Regions from separate parts of the Bradyrhizobium sp. 930_D9_N1_4 genome, predicted to be linked through region 1. Evidence: predicted binding sites of a transcription regulator. Region 1 holds the regulator's gene; each other region holds the start of a gene.
What was found. The regulator HrcA, encoded in region 1, represses chaperone genes, less so after heat shock. The targets are predictions, from matches to a motif close to GTTAGCACTCNCNNNNNGNGAGTGCTAAC.
Positions count from the first base shown of each region.

Region 1 (7,046 bases):
CCGGCTATGAATCGAAGCCGTTCATGATCCTCGGCCTGATCGGCGCCACGCCGCAGCAAGCCGACGATCGCGCCCGCTTCGCCCAGGAGGCCGCCCTCCAGATCCCCGGCGTGCGCGAATCCCGCGTCACCATGTCGGAGCCGATCCGCATCAACGGCCAGCAGGGTTTTGAGACCCGGATCGACGGCGTCAGCGGCAAGGACAAGACCCCTGTCACCGTGGTGCAGTGGATCCGCTTCTCGACCGGCGGCGCCTCGCTGCGCATTATCGCCAGCGCCCCGCGCGACCAGTGGCTCGCCGCCTTCACCCGCTTCCGCGCCGTGCGCGACGGGATTCAGCCGAAGGGCTGAGCCAAGGTGCCCCAACACACCCGGTGTCATCCCCGCGAAAGCGGGGATCCATACCGCGTGATCTCGCGATTGGGGTTGGTCGCAATACCAAACTCTGAGTCATCGCCAAACATCTCCCTGGGGGTATGGGTCCCGGATCTGCGCTTCGCTTGTCCGGGACGACAGTGATGTTGGGGTTGGCAAGCCCAAGCGCTCACCAGAACCGGCTGCATTTTCGGGCTTCTGTTCGTATACGAACGGAACTAGGCTTCCCTCCGTTGGATCATCCTGGAGGGAGGCGAACGATGCTTGATCGACGACAAATCCTCGCGGCGCTTGGGACAAGCGCTCTCGTAGCTCTTGCTCCATCCGCACTCTTCGCAGCCGCACCGATCAAGCCGGACGATACATCCGCGCTGCTGGTGATCGACGTGCAGAACTGCTTCCTGCCGGGCGGCAGCCTTGCGGTGAAGGAAGGCGAGCAGGTCGTGCCCGTCATCAACAAGATCTCGAAGGCGTTTGCGAACGTGGTGATGACGCAGGACTGGCACACGGCCGGCCACGTCTCGTTTGCGTCGACCCATTCCGGCAAGAAGCCGTTCGAGACCGTCGATCTCGCTTACGGCAAGCAGGTGCTGTGGCCCGACCATTGCGTGCAGGGCACCGATGGCGCCGCGCTGTCGAAGGACCTCGCGATCCCGCATGCCGAGCTCATCATCCGCAAGGGCTTTCACAAGGACGTCGACAGCTACTCGGCCTTCCTCGAAGCCGACGGCAAGACGTCGACGGGCCTCGCCGGTTACCTGAAGGGCCGCAAGATCAAGCGCGTCTTCGTCGTGGGATTGGCGACCGATTTCTGCGTCGCCTGGACCGCGCTCGACGCGCGCAAGGCGGGCTTTGAAGTCTATGTCGTGGAGGACGCCTGCCGCGGCATCGACACGCAGGGCTCGCTGGCCAAGGCCTGGGCCGATATGGCCAAGGCCGGCGTGAAGCGGATTCAGTCTGCGGATATCGCGGTGAGCGCGTAAGCGACGCGAAAAGCTACCAAACCCTCATCCTGAGGAGCGCGCGTCTTCGCGCGCGTCTCGAAGGATGGAGGCCCCGCTGCTACAGTTCGGCCTGCATGGTTCGAGACGGCGCTTTGCGCCTCCTCACCATGAGGCGTGAGAGCTCAATTCAACTCGTTGCTGTTGGCGGCTGCCGCCGCCTTGGCGCCGCCCTTGGCGACACCGACCAGGGCCGGGCGCAGCACGCGCTCGCCGATGGTGTAACCGGCCTGCATGACCTGCACGACGGTGCCGGCGGGCACCGACGCATCGGGCACCTCGTACATCGCCTGATGGAAGTTCGGATCGAACTTCTGGCCCTGCGGATCGAGCTTCTTCACGCCGTGCTTTTCCAGCGCGCTGAGCAGCGAACGCTCGGTGAGCTCGACGCCCTCGATCAGCGAGGTCAGACCGGAATCGGCCGCGGCACGCGCCTCGGCCGGAACGGCATCGAGCGCGCGCTGCAGATTGTCGGCGATGTCGAGCACGTCGCGGGCAAAGCCGGTGACGCCGTAGAGCTTGGAGTCGGCGACTTCCTTGGCGGTGCGCTTGCGAAGGTTCTCCATCTCGGCCAGCGTCCGCAGCGTACGGTCGCGCGCCTCGGCGACTTCCTTCTGCAACAGCTCGACCGAGCCCGGCTCGGGATCGTCGGGCATGATGTAGGGCTTTGACACCACGGGCTCGCCGGTCGGCGGGGACGTGTCTTCGGGCTGCCGGTCTCGATCGGTCATCGACTCTCTTCTCGAACTCGTCTGGTCTTAAGGTGATCTGGGATTGTTGGCCCGGATATCGTGCCTAAACGTCCGAAAATCAAGCGCCCGTGATCGACGGAAACGCCGGTCAGCCCCCCAGAAGGCGGCTGACGATGCGCGCGGCGTAGTCCACGGTCGGGATCACGCGGGCATAATTCAGCCGCGTCGGCCCGATCACGCCCAAAACGCCGACGATATGGCCGGCGGCATCCCGATACGGCGAGATGATCGTGGAGGAGCCGGACAAGGAGAACAGTTTGTTCTCGCTGCCGATGAAGATACGCACGCCTTCCGCGGTTTCGGCCCGGCCGAGCAAATCGACCACGCCGCGCTTGGTTTCGAGATCGTCGAACAACAGGCGAACACGCTCCAGGTCCTCCAATGCGTGCAAATCCTCCAGCAGATTGGCGTGGCCGCGCACGATCAGTTGACGATTTTCGTTTTCGCCGCCGGACCAGCTGGCAATGCCGGCTGCGATCACCTTCTGGGTCAGCTGGTCGAGCTCGGCCCGCGCCTCGCCCAGTGCCGTTTCAAGCTCGAGCCGGGCCTCGGCCAGCGTTCGGCCGCGAATCCGCGCATTGAGGAAGTTGCCGGCCTCGGTGATCGCGGAGGAGGGAACTCCGGGTGGCAGCGTCAGCACGCGGTTTTCGACCTGGCCATCCTCACCGACCAGGATCACCAGCGCCTTTTCGGGTTCCAGCCGGACGAATTCGATATGTTTCAGCCGTGAGTTGGATTTTGGCGTCAGCACCACGGCGGCGGCGCGGGTAAGGCCGGACAGCCGCGTCAGCGCTTCGGACAGCGCCGCCTCGACCGATTGCGCGTGGCCCACCGACGTCAACTGGCTCTGGATCGACTGCCGCTCGGCCTCGTTGAGGTCGCCGACCTGCATCAGGGCATCCACGAAGAACCGCAGGCCGAGTTCCGTCGGCAGACGACCCGCGGAGGTGTGCGGGGCGTAGATCAGGCCGAGCTGTTCCAGATCGGCCATGACGTTGCGGACCGAGGCTGGCGACAGCGGCATCGCGATCAGGCGCGAGATATTGCGCGAGCCCACCGGCTCGCCGGTCGCGAGATAGCTTTCGACAATTTGACGAAAGATGTCACGGGAACGCTCGTTGAGCTGAGCGAGGCCTGCGCGCGGCGCGATCAGATGGATCGGATCGTGATGGGCCACAGACGGTAACTCCTCTCAGACGCTCATAATTTGTCTATCCCGGAGGGTTCTGACAAGCGTGGCGTTTGCGGGGTGGAAAACCGCGGGTGAAAAAGCCTTGTTCTCCCCACTCACCCCCCCTACAAGCACCGCGAACAGCCCTTTTCCGAGAGTTTTGGAGGATTTCCCATGCGGCCAAGCCGCCGTGCGCCCGACGAATTGCGCCCCGTGACGCTCGAGCGTGGCGTGGTCAAATATGCGGAAGGCTCCTGCCTCGTGAAATTCGGCGACACCCATGTGCTGGTCACCGCCACGCTGGAAGAACGCCTGCCGCCGTGGCTCAAGGGCCAGGGTCGCGGCTGGGTCACTGCCGAATACGGCATGCTGCCGCGCGCGACCTCGGAACGGACCCGCCGCGAGGCCTCCGCCGGCAAGCAAAGCGGCCGCACCGTCGAGATCCAGCGCCTGATCGGCCGCTCGCTTCGCACCATCGTCAATCTCGAAGCGCTCGGTGAGCGCCAGATCACGGTCGATTGCGACGTGCTTCAGGCCGATGGCGGCACGCGCACGGCGTCGATCACCGGCGCCTGGGTCGCGCTCGCCGACTGCCTCAACTGGATGAAGGCGCGCAACATGGTCAAGGCCAATGTGATGCGCGACAACGTCGCCGCGATTTCCTGCGGCATCTACAACGGCACGCCGGTGCTCGATCTCGACTATGCCGAGGATTCGGAAGCCCAGACCGACGCCAATTTCGTCATGACGGGCGATGGCCGCATCATCGAGGTGCAGGGCACCGCGGAACGCGAGCCGTTCACGCAGGACGAGCTGCTGGCGCTGATGGCGCTGGCCCAGAAGGGCATCGCGCGTCTGGTAGACTTGCAGAAACTGGCCGTCGCGTAGTCAATAGGCCCATGCACCGCCGAATCACCGGAAAGCTCGTCATCGCGACCCATAATCCCGGCAAGCTCGCCGAGATGAAGGAACTGCTCGCGCCTTACGGCATCGAGGCGGTGTCGGCCGGTGAGCTCGGCCTGCCCGAGCCCGACGAGACCGGCAACGATTTCCGCAGCAACGCCGCGATCAAGGCGATCGCGGCGGCGCAGGCAACGAAGCTTCCCGCTTTCGCCGACGATTCCGGCATCGTGGTCGACGCACTCGACGGCGCACCCGGCATCTACAGCGCACGCTGGGCGGGACCGTCCAAAGATTTTGCCGCGGCGATGGCGCAGATCGAGCGCCTGTTGCAGGAGCGCGGCGCCAAGACGCCGGACAAGCGCAAGGCGCATTTCGTGTCCGCGCTCTGCGTCGCCTGGCCCGACGATCATCTCGAAGAGGTCGAGGCGCGCGTCGATGGCACATTGGTTTGGCCGCCGCGCGGCACGGCCGGCTTCGGCTACGATCCGATGTTTTTGCCCGACGGCCACAACCGCACCTTCGGCGAGATGACCAGCATCGAGAAGCACGGCCTGCCGCCGCTCGGCCTCGGCCTGTCGCACCGCGCCCGCGCCTTCGTGAAACTGGCGGAGATCTGCCTTGAGCCGCGATAGAGCGTTTTCGAGCGAAGTGGGTACCGGTTCGCGCCAGGAAAACGCGTCAAAACAAGAATCCGAAGCGTTCGGCGTTTACGTGCACTGGCCGTTCTGCCTGTCGAAGTGCCCGTATTGCGACTTCAACAGCCATGTCCGCCACGCCGCAATCGACGAGGCGCGATTTGCCTCGGCCTTCGCGCGCGAGATCGAAACCACCGCGCAGCGCTCGCCCGGCCGCAAAGTCACCTCTATCTTCCTCGGTGGCGGCACGCCGTCGCTGATGCAGCCCGCAACCGTCGGCGCGGTGCTCGATGCGATCGGCAAGCATTGGACGGTCGCGGGCGATGTCGAAGTCACGCTCGAAGCAAATCCGACCAGCGTCGAAGCCACGCGCTTTGCCGGCTATCGCTCAGCCGGCGTCAATCGTGTGTCGCTCGGCGTGCAGGCACTCGACGATGCCTCGCTGAAGGCGCTCGGCCGCATGCACAGCGCGCGCGAAGCCCTCGACGCGGTCGCCATCGCGCGCCGCTCGTTCGACCGCTATTCGTTCGACCTGATCTATGCTCGCCCCGACCAGACGCCGGCGATGTGGGCCGATGAACTCAAGCTCGCGATCGACGAAGCCGCCGAGCATCTGTCGCTCTATCAATTGACGATCGAGGAAGGCACGCCGTTCTTCGGCCTGCACCAGGCCGGCAAATTGAAGACCCCGGACGAGGCGATGTCGCGCGCGCTCTACGACGTCACGCAGGAAACCTGCGACAAGCTCGGCCTGCCCGCTTACGAAATTTCCAATCACGCGCGACGCGGCGCCGAGTGCCGGCACAATCTGGTCTATTGGCGCGGCGAGGAATATGCCGGCATCGGCCCCGGCGCCCATGGCCGCCTCGATATCGACGGCGTGCGCCATGCCACCGCCACCGAGAAGCGTCCCGAAGCCTGGCTGATGCGGGTCGAGACCAACGGCCACGGCAACGTCACCGACGATCTCCTCAACAGCGAAGAACGCGCCGACGAGTTTTTGCTGATGGGGCTGCGCTTGGCAGAGGGCATCGATCCCGAGCGCTACAGAGCGCTCTCCGGCCGCTCGCTCGATCCCAAGCGCATCACGCTGCTGCGTGAGGAAGGCGCGATCACGGTGGATTCGACGGGCCGCCTGCGCGTGACCAGCAGCGGATTCCCGGTGCTCGATGCGGTGGTTGCGGATCTCGCGGCGTAGCGCAGTGCCGTAGGGTGGGCAAAGGCGCACTGGCGCCGTGCCCACGCATTCCATGTGATAGCTGAGAGATCGTGGGCACGCTTCGCTTTGCCCACCCTACGGCACAGTCGTCCGGAGCTAAGCCCCAAAACTCTTCGGCGAGCCCGCGACCGCAACGCCACCACCCGTCGTCACCTTCATCACCGCAAGCCCGCGCTCGTTCGTGCCATCGGCGCGGAAGCGGAACAGGCCGTCGATGCCGGCAAAGCCCGACGGATTGGTGAGCACGTCCGGCGAGAAGCGCGTGGGGCCCTGCGTGCGCGCGAGTGCGGCGACGAGGGCCACGGCGTCATAGGCGAGTGTCGCGGTACGGATCGGCTCGGCGCCGTATTTGGTGCGGTAGCGGCCGGAGAACGCGCGAAAACCGGCCGGATCGGGCGCGGCGTAAAGGCCGCCTTGCAGATTTGGGCTGGCATAGACGCGCGGACTGTCCCACAGGCCGGTGCCGAGCAGCTGGATGTTGCGCAAATTCGCGCCCGCCGCCGTCATCGCATCCGCAACGCTGACAACAGCGTCGCCGTCATCGGCGATGAACAGCGCATCGGCGCTGCCGAGCTGCTGCGCCACCGTGCGCGCCGGCGTGGCGCGATCGGCGCCGTATTTCTCGAACGCGACGATGCGGCCGCCGCGCCGCGGCACCGCCGCCTTCACGGAGGCTTCGACCACGTTGCCGTAGGCATTGTCAGGTACGAGTACCGCGACGGAGCGCTTTCCGATGCTGGCGGAATATTCGACGATGCGGTTGACGTCGGACTCGGGAAGGAAAGACAGCAGATAGACGCCGCGGCCGGCGATGCTGGAATCGGTTGAGAACGCGATCACCGAGATGCCGCGCGTGCGCGCGACCTGTGCCACCGCCGGCACGGACTGCGCGAACAGCGGTCCCAGGATGATCTCGGCGCCTTCATCGATCGCCTGCTGGGCACCTTGCTGCGCGCCTTGCGGGCTGCCGTTGTCATCCTTGATCAGGAGC
Region 1 is NZ_CP197236.1:177,170-184,215, forward strand. It holds gene AB7532_RS00815 (hypothetical protein) at 1-350, shown strand, start outside; gene pncA (bifunctional nicotinamidase/pyrazinamidase) at 635-1,357, shown strand; gene grpE (nucleotide exchange factor GrpE) at 1,501-2,106, opposite strand; gene hrcA (heat-inducible transcriptional repressor HrcA) at 2,216-3,304, opposite strand; gene rph (ribonuclease PH) at 3,473-4,186, shown strand; gene rdgB (RdgB/HAM1 family non-canonical purine NTP pyrophosphatase) at 4,198-4,833, shown strand; gene hemW (radical SAM family heme chaperone HemW) at 4,850-6,034, shown strand; gene AB7532_RS00850 (penicillin-binding protein activator) at 6,152-7,046, opposite strand, start outside.

Region 2 (7,046 bases), 4.7 Mb from region 1:
AGTTGGATCGCTTCCCCTCAACGTCTACTGCTAAGACGACAACTGCCGATACGGAGATCGTTACCTCGGATGGCGGCTTTGAGGCCGTGGTCACATTCATGCCCGAGCATCAGGTGCGTGCATACATCGACGAATGTCTCGAGGCCGCATGTCTTGAGGCCGTGCAGGGTAGTCCGCCCGCAAAAATTATGGCGGCCCTGCTTCAACATGAAGAGCAGAGATTCCGGCTTTCCTATGTGCTGGGAGGGTATTCCTCTTCGCAGAGCAAGCATGACGACGATGAATTTTCGTTCGATGACGAGTCCGCTGAGGTTGTCGAAATTGCTCCCGATGAAATGGTGAGCGGTAAGGAGCAAGAAGAGAATCGAGGGCGCTTGGAGCGTTATCTGTTGGCAATCGGTACGGTTGTCTCCGCCGTGGAAGCTAGAGTGAAGCGAGAACTAGGTGAGCTGAGATCGGAAATGTCGGCAGATGATCGTGCTGCTTGGCTTGAAATCTTTGCAAATGAAATTTTTTACGATGGTGCGTTCGCGGAGCTCGGGCTCGACCTCATGGAAGATATCGCGCGTCGATTTGATATGGTGTCGGCCGGGGTCATCGAGCGTGCTGTCTCAGAGTGGCCGACGTGTTGGACGTATGCTGAGGCTGACCGCACGAAGTTTCTCTCCAGTGTAAGGTGGTTCGCCAGCAATCATCATCTCCAATTTGGAAGGCTTCTCACGCCTTTGGTCGATGGCATTCGGGTGCGCGGGCCATTTTATCCTGAGTTTGATGAGGCAGGCCAACCGAAGCTTGTCTTAATTGACGGCGAAGGAATTGGTCATACCGCGAACGACGCTTCATCTGTGTCGACGCGCATCACGCAAAAATTCGAATCGGTGGATGTGATACTTCTTGTCGACAATGCGCAGCAGCCAATGCAGGCCGCCCCGTTGGCGTTGCTGCGTACCGTTGGTACCAGCGGATTTTCGCGAAAGCTGGCTGTTGCGTTCACTCACTTCGACCAGGTGAAGGGTGCGAATCTCTCTACTTTTGCTCAAAAGACGGATCACGTGACGGCATCGATCAAAAATGCCATCTCAAGTATTCGCGATAGCATTGGATCGGGGATAGCCGGCACGTTAGATCGACAGATTGAGAGGAATTCTGTGTTTCTTGGTGGATTAGATCGGCCGACTAATAAGATTCCAGCGGGCTTCATCAAGGAACTTTTGAAGCTTCTGAAAATCGTACAGGACGCGATCGCTCCATCGGCGGCCGTCACGGTTGCGCCGGTCTATCAGTTTAAGGGCCTTGAGATCGCAATGAGAGATGCGATTGATGCCTTCAGAAACCCTTGGCACGGGCGACTAGGCCTTGGTTATCACGACGGCGTCTCAAAGGAACATTGGACGCGCATTAAGGCGCTCAGTCGGCGGCTGGCAAATGGAGTGGATGAGTACAGTAATCTCCGTCCCGTAGCTGATCTCCTTGGCTGTCTGCAAGAAGAGGCTGCCAAATGGCTTGATCGACCGGCCGAATGGAGGGGAGTGCCAGCTAACGATGAAGAGCGGGAGGCTGCGCTCGATCCAATACGTCAGCTTGTATTTTCAAAGCTGCATGATCTTGTATCTACGAGGCTTCGTGACGATCAGTTGTCCAGATGGAGGGAAGCGTACCAATTCTCAGGGAAAGGCTCGGCGAGCCTTCGAGCCGATTTGATCAACGATATCCATCACGAAGCCGCTCCTCATATGAGTGCGGCGATGACGCAAGATGCGCGCGATTTCTTGGACAAGCTGTATGTGATACTTCAAGATGCAATTGCGGAATCCGGAGGTGAAATTAAGTCCCTTGCCGCATGATAGCACCTCGCCTCTTGATGGACGCTGCTGCCGAGGCCCATCGACGCAAGCAAGCGTAGCTTCGTACTTCCGGACGAAACTCAAAAACAAAAACCCCGGCATCGCTGCCGGGGTTTCGTAGTTGTAGAGCGAGATCCCGGATCTGCAGTGCACCGCTTCGCGCTGCACTGCGTCCGGGACGACTTCGTCGCCTTAGAAGTCCATGCCGCCCATGCCGCCGCCCGGGGGCATTGCGGGGCCGGCGCCGCCCTTCTTGGGCAGCTCGGCGACCATGGCTTCCGTGGTGATCAGCAGGGCCGCAACCGAGGCTGCGTTCTGGATCGCGGTACGGACCACCTTGGTCGGGTCGATGATGCCCTTCTTGACGAGGTCGCCGTATTCGCCGGTCTGGGAGTCGAAGCCGAACGCGTAGGTCTTGTTCTCCAGCACCTTGCCGACGATCACCGAGCCGTCTTCACCGGCGTTGATCGCGATCTGGCGAGCGGGAGCCGACAGCGCCTTGCGCACGATCTCGACGCCGGTCTTCTGGTCGTCGTTCTTGGTGCGCAGGCCCTTGAGCTGCTCGGAAGCACGGAGCAGGGCGACGCCGCCGCCCGGGACGATGCCTTCCTCGACAGCCGCGCGGGTCGCATGCATCGCGTCATCAACGCGATCCTTGCGCTCCTTCACCTCGACCTCGGTCGCGCCGCCGACGCGGATCACCGCGACGCCGCCAGCGAGCTTGGCAAGACGCTCCTGGAGCTTCTCACGGTCGTAGTCCGAGGTGGTTTCCTCGATCTGCGCCTTGATCTGGGCCACGCGCGCCTCGATGTCGGCCTTCTTGCCGGCGCCGTTGACGATCGTGGTGTTCTCCTTGTCGATCATCACCTTCTTGGCGCGACCGAGCATGTTGAGCGTGACGTTCTCGAGCTTGATGCCGAGATCTTCCGAGATCGCCTGGCCGCCGGTCAGGATCGCGATGTCCTGCAGCATGGCCTTGCGGCGATCGCCGAAGCCCGGAGCCTTGACGGCCGCAACCTTGAGGCCGCCACGGAGGCGGTTCACGACGAGCGTGGCAAGAGCCTCGCCTTCGACGTCCTCGGCGACGATCACCAGCGGCTTGCCGGTCTGCACCACGGCCTCGAGCAGCGGCAGCAGCTCGTTCAGCGAGGAGAGCTTCTTCTCGTTGATGAGGATGTAGGCGTCGTCCATCTCAACGCGCATCTTGTCGGCGTTGGTGACGAAGTAGGGCGAGATGTAGCCGCGGTCGAACTGCATGCCCTCGACGACGTCGAGCTCGGTCTCGAGCGACTTGGCTTCCTCGACGGTGATGACACCCTCGTTGCCGACCTTCTTCATGGCGTCGGAGAGGAACTTGCCGATTTCGACATCGCCGTTCGCCGAGATGGTGCCGACCTGGGCGATTTCCTCGTTCGAGGTGACCTTCTTGGAGTTCTTGACGAGGTCCGCAACGACGGCTTCGACCGCGAGGTCGATACCGCGCTTGAGGTCCATCGGGTTCATGCCGGCGGCAACCGACTTGGCGCCTTCACGCACGATCGCCTGGGCGAGCACGGTGGCGGTGGTGGTGCCGTCGCCGGCCGCGTCAGCGGACTTGGAAGCGACTTCGCGCACCATCTGCGCGCCCATGTTCTCGAACTTGTCCTCGAGCTCGATCTCCTTGGCGACGGTGACGCCGTCCTTGGTGATGCGGGGAGCGCCGAACGACTTGTCGAGCACGACGTTACGGCCCTTCGGACCGAGCGTGACCTTCACCGCGTTGGCGAGAATGTCGACGCCGCGCAGCATCTTGTCGCGCGCTTCAACCGAGAATTTGACTTCTTTGGCTGCCATGTGGATTTTTTCCTTAAGGTTTTGACGGGATGGAGAGAGGGGCTCTTAGGCCGCCTTCTTCTTGGAAGCGGGGACGTCGAGGACGCCCATGATGTCGCTTTCCTTCATGATCAGCAGATCGACGTTGTCGATCTTGACCTCGGTACCGGACCACTTGCCGAACAGCACGCGGTCGCCGACCTTCAGGTCGATCGGGATCAGCTTGCCGGCTTCGTCGCGGCCACCGGGGCCAACAGCGACGACTTCACCCTGCGAGGGCTTTTCCTTGGCAGAGTCGGGGATGATGATGCCGCCGGCGGTCTTCTCTTCTGCGTCGATACGCTTGACCACGACGCGGTCGTGAAGCGGACGGAATTTCATGCAGCTCTCCTAAGCAGTTGCTCAGATTGATGTTTTAAGGATGTTGGCAATCAGTGCCCGCGAGTGCCAATGCGGGTGAAGCTCAAATAGGACAGGAATTTTGCGGGGGCAAGGGCTTCTAGCAGAAAATTCGGCACTCTGAAGGCCAGGGTGCCAAATTCCTTTACCATCGTTAACCGGATGGCGGGGCCGTATTAGCACGGAGCGTGCTCTGCTGCTAACGCATTGAATTTCAACAGCTTGTTAAACTTTTGGGCTTGAGATGGATTGTCAGTTTGCGTCACATTTCTCTCATGTGAGCGCATCGTTTCCGGGTGGCTCTTCAAGCAGCGTACCGGCAAGCCACCCCTGAATATGCGCTCCTGCAAAGGAGGTTGGCATGGTCTCGCGGGTTGGGGTTGTTTCCGACGATTTCCGGAAACAGGTGTTGGGTTACGGGCTGACGACGGCGCAAATTCTCTACCGGATGCCGGATCATCGCTCGCTGCTTCAGACCTATGTCTGGCAGAACTACGATCTGTTCCCGAAATTTCCGGCGCTGACCGACTTCCTCGCGTTCTGGCAGGAGAGGCTCGACGGCCCGCTGTTCTCGGTGACCGTCGCGCACTCGAAGCTGATCAAGCCGGCCGAGCTCCGCGCCGTGGATGGCGTGTTCAGGCTGCATTGAGAGAGCACCGGTCTCGCAACGACCGCCGGTTTCGTAGGGTGGGCAAAGGTGCGCAAGCGCCGTGCCCACGATCTCTTTCCGATTGCACGCGGAAGGTGGGCACGCTTCGCTTTGCTCACCCTACGGCATCTCGTTTCTGTTAGCCTCTCGCCATAACAACAGGGGAGGCCGGTCCATGGCCAAGAAAACAAAATTGCGCAGCGCAGCCCAGACCGCGGTGAGGAAGCGAAGCAGCACCAAGTCCGCCGCGCGATCCTCCGCACGCAAGGCCGTGAAGGCGAAGCCGCGCACTGCGCCCGCCAAGACCGCTCCGAAAAAACCCTCACGTCCCAGGCAGCGCATCGCCATCAGCCATCACCGCGAGGAAGATTTCAAAGCCGACGGCCTGCGGACCTACGCAAAATACCGCGACCTCGGTATCGCCGCCGCCAGCCACGGCCTCGCGCAGGCGCACGTGATCCGGCTGCAAGGCCCCTGCGATCCGGCCGAGGTGTCGAAGCTGCACCTCCACCACGTCGACTTCCAGATGGTCTACGTGCTGAAGGGCTGGGTGAAGACCTACATGGAAGGAGAGGGCGAGACCTTGATGCAGGAAGGCAGCGCCTGGACCCAGCCGCCGAAGATCAAGCACATGATCCTCGACTATTCGGATGATGTGGAATTGCTGGAGGTGATCCTGCCGGCGGAGTTCAAGACGACGGAGTTGAAGGCCTAAGCTCTCTCCCCGTCATTGCGAGGAGCGAAGCGACGAAGCAATCCAGAAATGTTTCCGCGGACACAGTCTGGATTGATTCGCTTCGCTCGCAATGACGGTGGAGAGACTTACGACAACACCCCCACCACCGCCCCCATCAAACACGTCGTCAGCGTCCCCGACACGATCGACTTCAGCCCGAGTGCGTTGATCTCCTCGCGCCGCTCCGGCGCCATCACGCCGAGGCCGCCGATCATGATGCCGAGGCTGGCGAAATTGGCGAAGCCGCACATCGCGTAGAGCATGATCAGGCGCGAGCGCGGATCGAGCGCGTCGGGCGAAAGCTTCGAGAAGTCGACGTAGGCGATCAGCTCGTTGAGCACGGTCTTGGTGCCCATCAGGCTGCCGGCGGTGACGGCCTGGTCCCAGGGTAATCCCATCAGCCAGCACACCGGCGCCATCACGAGGCCGAGCAGGCGTTGCAGCGAGATCGCGGCGCCGCCGACATTCGGCAGCAGGCCGAGGACGGCGTTGACGAGATAGACCAGCGCCACCAGCACCAGCAGCATCGCAACGATGTTGATCAGCAGCTCGATCCCCGCGGTGGTGCCTTTCACGATCGCGTCCATCGTGCTGGCGACCTCCATCTCGGGGTCTTCCAGCGCGCCGCCGGTGCGCTTGTCCGATGGTTCAGGCACCATGATGAGGCTGACGAGGATCGCGGCCGGAGCGCCCATCACGGAGGCGATGACGAAATGTGCAGGCGCGTCCGGAATCAGCGGGTCGAGCAGCGTCGCATAGAGCACCAGCACGGTGCCGGCGATCCCGGCCATGCCGCCGGTCATCACCAGAAACAATTCGCTCCGCGTCATCTGTGCGAGGTAAGGCCGCACGAACAGTGGCGCCTCGACCATGCCGAGGAAGATGTTGGCGGCGGTCGACAGCCCGACCGCGCCGCCGACACCGAGCGTGCGCTCCAGCAGCCAGGCCATGCCGCGCACGACCGGCGGCAGCACGCGCCAATAGAACAGCAGCGTCGTCAGCACGCTCATCACCAGCACGATCGGCAGCGCCTGGAACGCCAAGATGAAGTCCGCGCCCGGCACTTTGACGTCGAAGGGCAGGGTGCCGCCGCCGATATAACCGAACACGAAAGAGGAGCCGGCGCGCGAGGCCGCCGAGATCGCGCCGACGGCATCGTTGATGGCCCCGAAGGCGCGCGCGACCACGGGTACTTTCAGCAGCACGAACGCGGTGACGAAGGTCGCGACGAGGCCGATCGCCGCCTGCCGCCACGAGACGGCGCGACGATTCTCCGCCAGCGCGAAAGCGATCGCCAGCAATGCGAAAACGCCGAGTGCCGATTGCAGCCGCAGCATGATGTCCCCAAACCCCCAATGATTATGGCCGCGCCTGCGCTGCAAACGCAATGCCGGAAGGCCACCAGGGCCGCCCGCTGTTGACAAGCCGGTCTGCGTCAGCCACGCGGAGCGCACGTCCACAGGAGCGACGGTCAGGGGTGACCCAACAGGCGATGCCAGAGCAGCCAATAGCCATAAATCCGCCGGTGACCGCCGGCGAGCTCCTCAGCCACCGCGCCTTCCTGCTCTTCGTGCTCTCGCGCAGCCTGTCACGCTTCTCCAGCCAG
Region 2 is NZ_CP197236.1:4,870,398-4,877,443, reverse strand. It holds gene AB7532_RS23225 (hypothetical protein) at 1-1,844, shown strand, start outside; gene groL (chaperonin GroEL) at 2,037-3,677, opposite strand; gene AB7532_RS23215 (co-chaperone GroES) at 3,723-4,037, opposite strand; gene AB7532_RS23210 (usg protein) at 4,417-4,704, shown strand; gene AB7532_RS23205 (cupin domain-containing protein) at 4,880-5,419, shown strand; gene AB7532_RS23200 (NupC/NupG family nucleoside CNT transporter) at 5,527-6,777, opposite strand; gene AB7532_RS23195 (MFS transporter) at 6,933-7,046, shown strand, end outside.
Region 2: AB7532_RS23215 (co-chaperone GroES) is a predicted target of HrcA. The motif match lies at 4,080-4,108, and genes of this name have one in related genera.

Region 3 (7,046 bases), 1.0 Mb from region 1:
GTGCCGGCACTTTCCTTGCCGCCATAGTCAACAGATTGTTTCTCGAATCTCGGATCGAACTGGCGCTGCCGCGGGTCGACCGGCTCCTGCTGAACCGCGCCTTGCTGGTATCCGCCCTGCATTTGCGGCTCGCCCATCGGCGGCAGGCGGCGCGGATCGTAATAGCCCGGCTGCTGCTGATAGACCGGCTGCTGCGGCGCGTAGGCCGGACCGCGACCGGGGCCGTCGCCGAACAGAAACTCGATGAAGCCGCCGCCCATCTGCGCATTGGAGGCGACGCGGATCGGCGCCGGCGGCACCTGCGGCTGGTAGAGCACCGCAGGCGGATCGTTCGGCACACTATTGTCGAAGGCGCTGGCGTTGTTCGCGCCGACAATGAAGGTGCAAGCGCTGCCGAGCAGCGCGACAGACATTTTCTTGAACATCGACGTACTCTGTACTGTTTCGTCTAGATCACATGCGTCATGCAGAGCCGATGACTGATCGGCGTCCGCGACGTGGTCAATAAAGAGCAAAAGCCGTTTTGTTTGGTAAACGGAAGCGGCGTTTGGATTCACCACGTCGCGAGCGAGGGGGCAATTTGGCGATCAGCGTTTATTTTCGATGAACGCTGCGCACCCATGGTTAATCGCTTCTTTTCACGCCGTCGCGCGCTACCGCACAACAGTTCCTGCTGTGAACTTCGTGTTAAATCGCTTCTGCCTAAAAAGACGCGTGAGTGAGGTGGGGGGAGTTTCTGATGGCTATTCACCGCAAACGTTTTCGTGTCGAAGAGGCTATTGTCGGCGAGATGCCTAGCCCCGAAATGATTGAGGAGGCTGCGCCCATGCATAGCGAAATCATGGCCGAGCTGCGTGCGATCCGCGCCCAGATGGCGAAGGGCGGTATACCTGCGCCCCTGTCCGGCAGCGCAGCGATGGCGGCGATCGACGCCTCCACGGCCCACGAGCTCTCCGAAGCTCGTACGATGCTCGAGACCTACCGGGCGCAGATCGAGCAGTGCGAGAAGCTGAAGATCGAGCTCGATCTGATCCACGACGCCATCGACCGCACCAAGCGCGAAATCGCGACGCTGCACGGCAAGAGCTTTGATGGCGCGGAGATGGCCAAGGTCAATGGCGAGCTCGGCGCGGTCGTCGGCGGCACCGAGCAGGCGACCCAGCAGATCCTCGAAGCCGCCGAATCGATCGACCAGGCGGCCAGCGCGATGTCCAAGGTGCAATCGGCCGACCAGCAGAAGCGGCTCGCCGACGACATCCAGGAACGCGTCATCTCGATCTTCGAAGCCTGCAACTTCCAGGACCTGACCGGCCAGCGCATCAGCAAGGTCATGACCACGATGAAGTTCATCGAGCAGCACATCAATGCGATGATGGAGATCTGGGGCGGCGTCGACGCGATCAAGTCCCACGTCCAGCCGCAGGTCGACAACCGCAGCGAGGACGACAAGCTCCTCAACGGCCCGAAACTCGCCGGCGACGTCGGCCATGCCTCGCAGGACGACATCGACGCGCTGTTCGACTGATCGGACGCGACTTGGAGAAAAACAAAACGCCGGCGAAAGCCGGCGTTTTTTTGTTTTCTCGTCATTGCGAGGAGCGAAGCGACGAAGCAATCCAGGTTGCCTCCGCGGAGACAGTCTGGATTGCTTCGCTTCGCTCGCAATGACGAGGGGTTAGGCCGGAAGCCGGATTACGCCCTCGGCGCGCAGCGGACGTAGACCATGTTGCCGTAGCGGGTGGCGGCGTCCTTGTCGATGAAGCGGGTGATCAGGACGCGGCCGTCGAAGGAGACGATTTCGCGGTCCTGGTCGCCGGGGGTGGGACCGGCCGGCCCGATATAGTTCTTGCCGCTGGGCGAGCCCTTCAGCCGCAGCTCCTGCGGCGTCGCCTGATCGGCGAGATGCATGATCACGCCGCCGGAGGAACCGGCAGTGATGACGTAGGGGTTCTTGCACTGAGCCCTCGCCGCGGCCTCGGTGCGGGCGCGGTCGGCCGGGTTCTGGAACGAGGCCAGACCCCAGCGGCCGACGATCTCGTCGGCACGGATGGTCGCCGGCATTTCCGGACCGGTCCCGGGCTCCGCCTCGGGCGGCGGTGACGACGACGTGAGGGACGGCAGGCTGAAGCCGCCGCCGCAAGCGCCCAGCAGCAGCGCCAGGCAAGAGGCTGCCGCCAGATTGGCAACCGTGCGCGTGTGAGCTGAACTGATCATGGCATTCCCCCGAACCGAACCACGGCCGCACCCCTCCCGCAGCCAAGCGCAAAACCGCTGCCGGAGCAATGACGTCCTAGTATACGTCGGGGCCCCGAACGAGTTTCCAATGCCACCATCCTATATCCGCCTCACCAATCGCTTAACCACCTTTGCTTGACAGGATCGCGGCCAAGCCATATTTCCGGGCGCACTATTAGCACTCGGAAAGCCCGATTGCTAAGCGCGCCGTCCGATCCTTGGCAAGAATTCTCGGCAAGAATCCTTGGCAAGAGCGCGGACGGGAGCGCCGCCCCACCCACTTCCACACCATCCGAAGCGAGCCTCCAAAGGGAAACGTCATGGCTAAATCCAAATTTCGTCCGCTGCATGACCGTGTCGTGGTCAAACGTATCGACGCCGAGGAAAAGACCAAGGGCGGCATCATCATTCCGGACAGCGCCAAGGAAAAGCCGTCCCAGGGCGAAATCGTTGCCGTCGGCCCCGGTGGCCGCGACGAGGCCGGCAAGCTGATCCCGATCGACCTCAAGGTCGGCGACGTCGTGCTGTTCGGCAAGTGGTCGGGCACCGAGGTCAAGATCGACAACGAAGACCTCCTGATCATGAAGGAGTCGGACATCATGGGTGTGATGGCCTAAGGCCATCCGTCTGAACGGCCGCTGAATGTCATGCCCGGGTCGCGCGATCCGGGCATCCATCTTTCCGGATTCCGGATCTGATGCGGCGAACGAGCGGCAAGACACATCACGACACACATCAAGAAACACGAGGGATTGCTGAAATGGCTGCCAAAGACGTCAAGTTTTCCGGAGACGCGCGTGACCGCATGCTGCGCGGCGTCGATATTCTCGCCAACGCCGTCAAGGTGACGCTCGGCCCGAAGGGCCGCAACGTCCTCATCGAAAAGTCTTTCGGCGCCCCCCGCATCACCAAGGACGGCGTCACCGTCGCCAAGGAGATCGAGCTCGAAGACAAGTTCGAGAACATGGGCGCCCAGATGCTGCGTGAGGTCGCCTCCAAGACCAACGACCTCGCCGGCGACGGCACCACGACCGCGACCGTGCTGGCCCAGGCCATCGTGCGCGAAGGCGCCAAGGCCGTTGCCGCCGGCATGAACCCGATGGACCTCAAGCGCGGCATCGACATCGCGGTTGCGGCGGTGATCAAGGACATCGAGAAGCGCGCCAAGCCGGTCGCCGCCTCCTCCGAGGTCGCCCAGGTCGGCACCATCTCGTCCAACGGCGACGCCGCCATCGGCAAGATGATCGCCCAGGCGATGCAGAAGGTCGGCAACGAGGGCGTCATCACCGTCGAGGAAAACAAGTCGATGGAGACCGAGGTCGAAATCGTCGAGGGCATGAAGTTCGACCGCGGCTATCTGTCGCCCTACTTCGTCACCAACCCCGACAAGATGACCGCGGAGCTCGAGGACGCCTACATCCTCCTGCACGAGAAGAAGCTGTCCGGTCTCCAGGCCATGCTGCCGGTGCTCGAAGCTGTGGTGCAGTCGGGCAAGCCGCTCGTCATCATCGCCGAGGACGTCGAGGGCGAGGCGCTGGCCACCCTGGTCGTCAACCGCCTGCGTGGCGGCCTGAAGGTCGCCGCCGTCAAGGCGCCGGGCTTCGGCGATCGCCGCAAGGCCATGCTCGAGGACCTCGCGATCCTCACCGGCGGCCAGCTCATTTCCGAAGATCTCGGCATGAAGCTCGAGAACGTCACGGTGAAGATGCTCGGTCGCGCTGGTAAGGTCGTGATCGACAAGGAGAACACCACGATCGTCAAGGGCGCCGGCAAGAAGCCGGAGATCGAGTCCCGCGTCGGCCAGATCAAGGCCCAGATCGAGGAAACCACCTCGGACTACGACCGTGAGAAGCTCCAGGAGCGTCTCGCCAAGCTCGCGGGCGGCGTCGCGGTGATCCGCGTCGGTGGCGCCACCGAGATCGAGGTCAAGGAGAAGAAGGACCGCGTCGAGGACGCGCTCAACGCCACCCGTGCCGCGGTGCAGGAAGGCATCGTCCCCGGCGGCGGCGTCGCGCTGCTCCGCGCCAAGAAGGCGGTGGGTCGTCTCACCAACGCCAATGCCGACGTCCAGGCCGGCATCAACATCGTGCTGAAGGCGCTGGAAGCCCCGATCCGCCAGATCGCCGAGAATGCCGGCGTGGAAGGCTCGATCGTCGTCGGCAAGATCCTGGAGAACAAGTCCGAGACGTTCGGCTTCGACGCCCAGAACGAGGACTATGTCGACATGGTCGAGAAGGGCATCATCGATCCCGCCAAGGTGGTCCGCACCGCGCTCCAGGACGCTTCGTCCGTGGCCGGCCTGCTGGTCACCACCGAGGCGATGGTCGCCGAGACCCCGAAGAAAGACGCAGCGCCCGGCATGCCGGCCGGCGGCGGCATGGGCGGCTTCTAAGCCCATCCTTCCATAACAGCATTGCGAAGGCCGCCTCCGGGCGGCCTTCTTTTTTGCCGACCCTGCCCCGCCGCTTTCCGATTCAACCGCCGGCCAAAACCCACTACGGTGGCGCCGATTCTAGTTGTTTGGGCATGATCCGCTCGGAAAGCCGCTTCACACTTTTCCGGAGCATGCCTCATTAATCGAGGATTTCGTCGATGCGCGCGCTCCTGGTTTGTTCGACAGCCCTTGTCGCGGTTCTGCTTGCCGCCTCGCCGCATCCCGCCTCCGCCCAGATGAAGCTGTCGCCGAAGGCCACGGCGCCGGGCGGGCCGGAGATCCGCTATTTCACGTCGATCGACGGACTGATGGACGGCAATGCCGACGTGATCCTGAAGGAGACGCGGCAGGGCAAGACCGTGACGGCGGCGGTGCTCGACGTCTGCTACCCCGTCGCGAAGAATTCCGACCGCAAGGACCGCTTCGTCGTCAATCTCCAGGTCGCGGGCCAGAACCTGACCGGCACTACGCAGAGCATCGGTGAGAAGTCGCCCGTCAGCGTCAAGCTGCTGCGCAAACAGTCCGGGGACAGTTTCGAATTCCGCGGCCAGATCAGCATTGGCCAGACGGTGACCGAGGTCACCTCGCCCGACAATACCGATCTCAGCGAGAAGGAATTCCAGGACAACCAGACCTCCGACGACGGCATCACGCCGCAGCCGAAGGATTTCACCGACGTCTCGCCGGAAGCGATCGCGGTCAAGGTCAAGCTGGATGCGGCGACCGAATTCCTGAAGAGCCTGAAGGGGCAGGACGTCGAGGTGACGCTGGCGAGCCTGTCGGTCGGCTGCGATGCGCTGCGCGCCGGCGAGCAGACCATCAACATGTCGGTCGATCCGGAGCGCGCGGGCACGCTGCTCGCAAAATTCAAGACGATGCCGGGCGTCACCGCCGCGGGCTGGACCGCGGGCATGACCGAGATGGACCGCACCCTCCGCTTTGCCGCCGCCGACTGGCGCGACGGCGACAAGCTCAATCGCGACAAGCTCGCCGCCGCCGTCGCCGGCGTGCTGAGCAGGACGCTTGCGGCCAAACCGGTCTCGCAAAGCTTCAACCCCGCCACCGGCAAGCTCAAGCTCGTGTTCAAGCGGCCAAACAAGGATTTTCCGGCCCTCGATCTCACCGACACGATCGAGGTTGGAGGGCTGATCTCGCCCGACAAGCCCGGCACGACCGACAAACTGATGCTGTGGATCGGCAGCCCCGCGACCACGACCGCCGACGAGAGCAGCGGCGCCAAGCTGCGGCTGTCCGACGACGCGACGGCCGACGAGGAAGGCGATCAGCCCGACGACAACGGTTCGGTCGAGGCGCTCACGAAGGAGCTGAAGGGCCAGCGCTGGGACGCCGACAAGTCGGTGTGGAAGTGACGTAGCTTTCGTGTCCCGGACGCGGTGCAGCGCTCTTGCGCTGCTCCGCAGAGCCGGGACCCAGAAAGCCACACGCACGCGACCGCACGGAAAGATGGGCCCCGGCTCTGCAGCGCACCGCTACGCGCTGCGCTGCGTCCGGGGCACGAGAGTCTAATTCCCCGTCGAGCGAAAGCGCAGCGACTTCGGACCGATCAGCGTCAGCACGTCCCCCTGGCGCTTCCAGGTCTCGACGGCACCGAGCGCTGCGACGAGGTCGTCATCGGCCTGCGCCCTTGCCGGCGGGCAGGAACGGTCCTGGATCTGGCCGGGAACGAAGATCACGGTGTTGCCGGCGACCGAGAACTGGCCCTTGCCGCCCTTGCACCAGAGCTCCAGCACCACCTCGCCATTGTCGCCGATCTCGATATTCGGAATCCGCTTCGAGCCTGCTTGCGGCAACGCCTCCAGCGTCATCTCGGTGCCGAACGGGAAGCCCTCCTGGGCCCGTGCGAGCGTGGACGTCGCGAGCACTGCAACCGCCAGACACACCATCTGCTTGAGCGACACCATGAGACCTCTCGACCGACCTGATTTGCGGCACCTTCTATAAGACGGCGGCGCCGTTGAGAAGGTTCGCGCAGCATAGATGCAAAAATCCCCGCGGGGGCCGAATCCCGCGGGGATTTGCGTCGAAGCGGCGCGTTGGCCGCTACTTCAGGACCATTGCCGTGAACGGCCAGACATAGGCCTGCAACGTCACGAACAGGCCGACGAGGCAGGCCAGCACGATCGAGTGCCAGAACACGAAGCGCAGGATGGTGCCCTCGTGGCCGTACCAATTGGTCGCGGTCGAGGCGACCACGATCGATTGCGCGTCGATCATCTTGCCCATCACGCCGCCGGACGAGTTCGCCGCCGCCATCAGGATCGGCGACAGGCCGAGCTGCTCGGAGGTGATCTTCTGCAGGTTTCCGAACAGCACGTTGGAGGCGGTGTCCGATCCCGTCAGCGCCACGCCCAACCAG
Region 3 is NZ_CP197236.1:1,196,368-1,203,413, reverse strand. It holds gene AB7532_RS05570 (L,D-transpeptidase) at 1-425, opposite strand, end outside; gene AB7532_RS05565 (protein phosphatase CheZ) at 740-1,525, shown strand; gene AB7532_RS05560 (hypothetical protein) at 1,693-2,214, opposite strand; gene AB7532_RS05555 (co-chaperone GroES) at 2,556-2,852, shown strand; gene groL (chaperonin GroEL) at 2,996-4,627, shown strand; gene AB7532_RS05545 (hypothetical protein) at 4,828-6,039, shown strand; gene AB7532_RS05540 (META domain-containing protein) at 6,193-6,591, opposite strand; gene AB7532_RS05535 (L-lactate permease) at 6,731-7,046, opposite strand, start outside.
Region 3: AB7532_RS05555 (co-chaperone GroES) is a predicted target of HrcA. The motif match lies at 2,410-2,438, and genes of this name have one in related genera.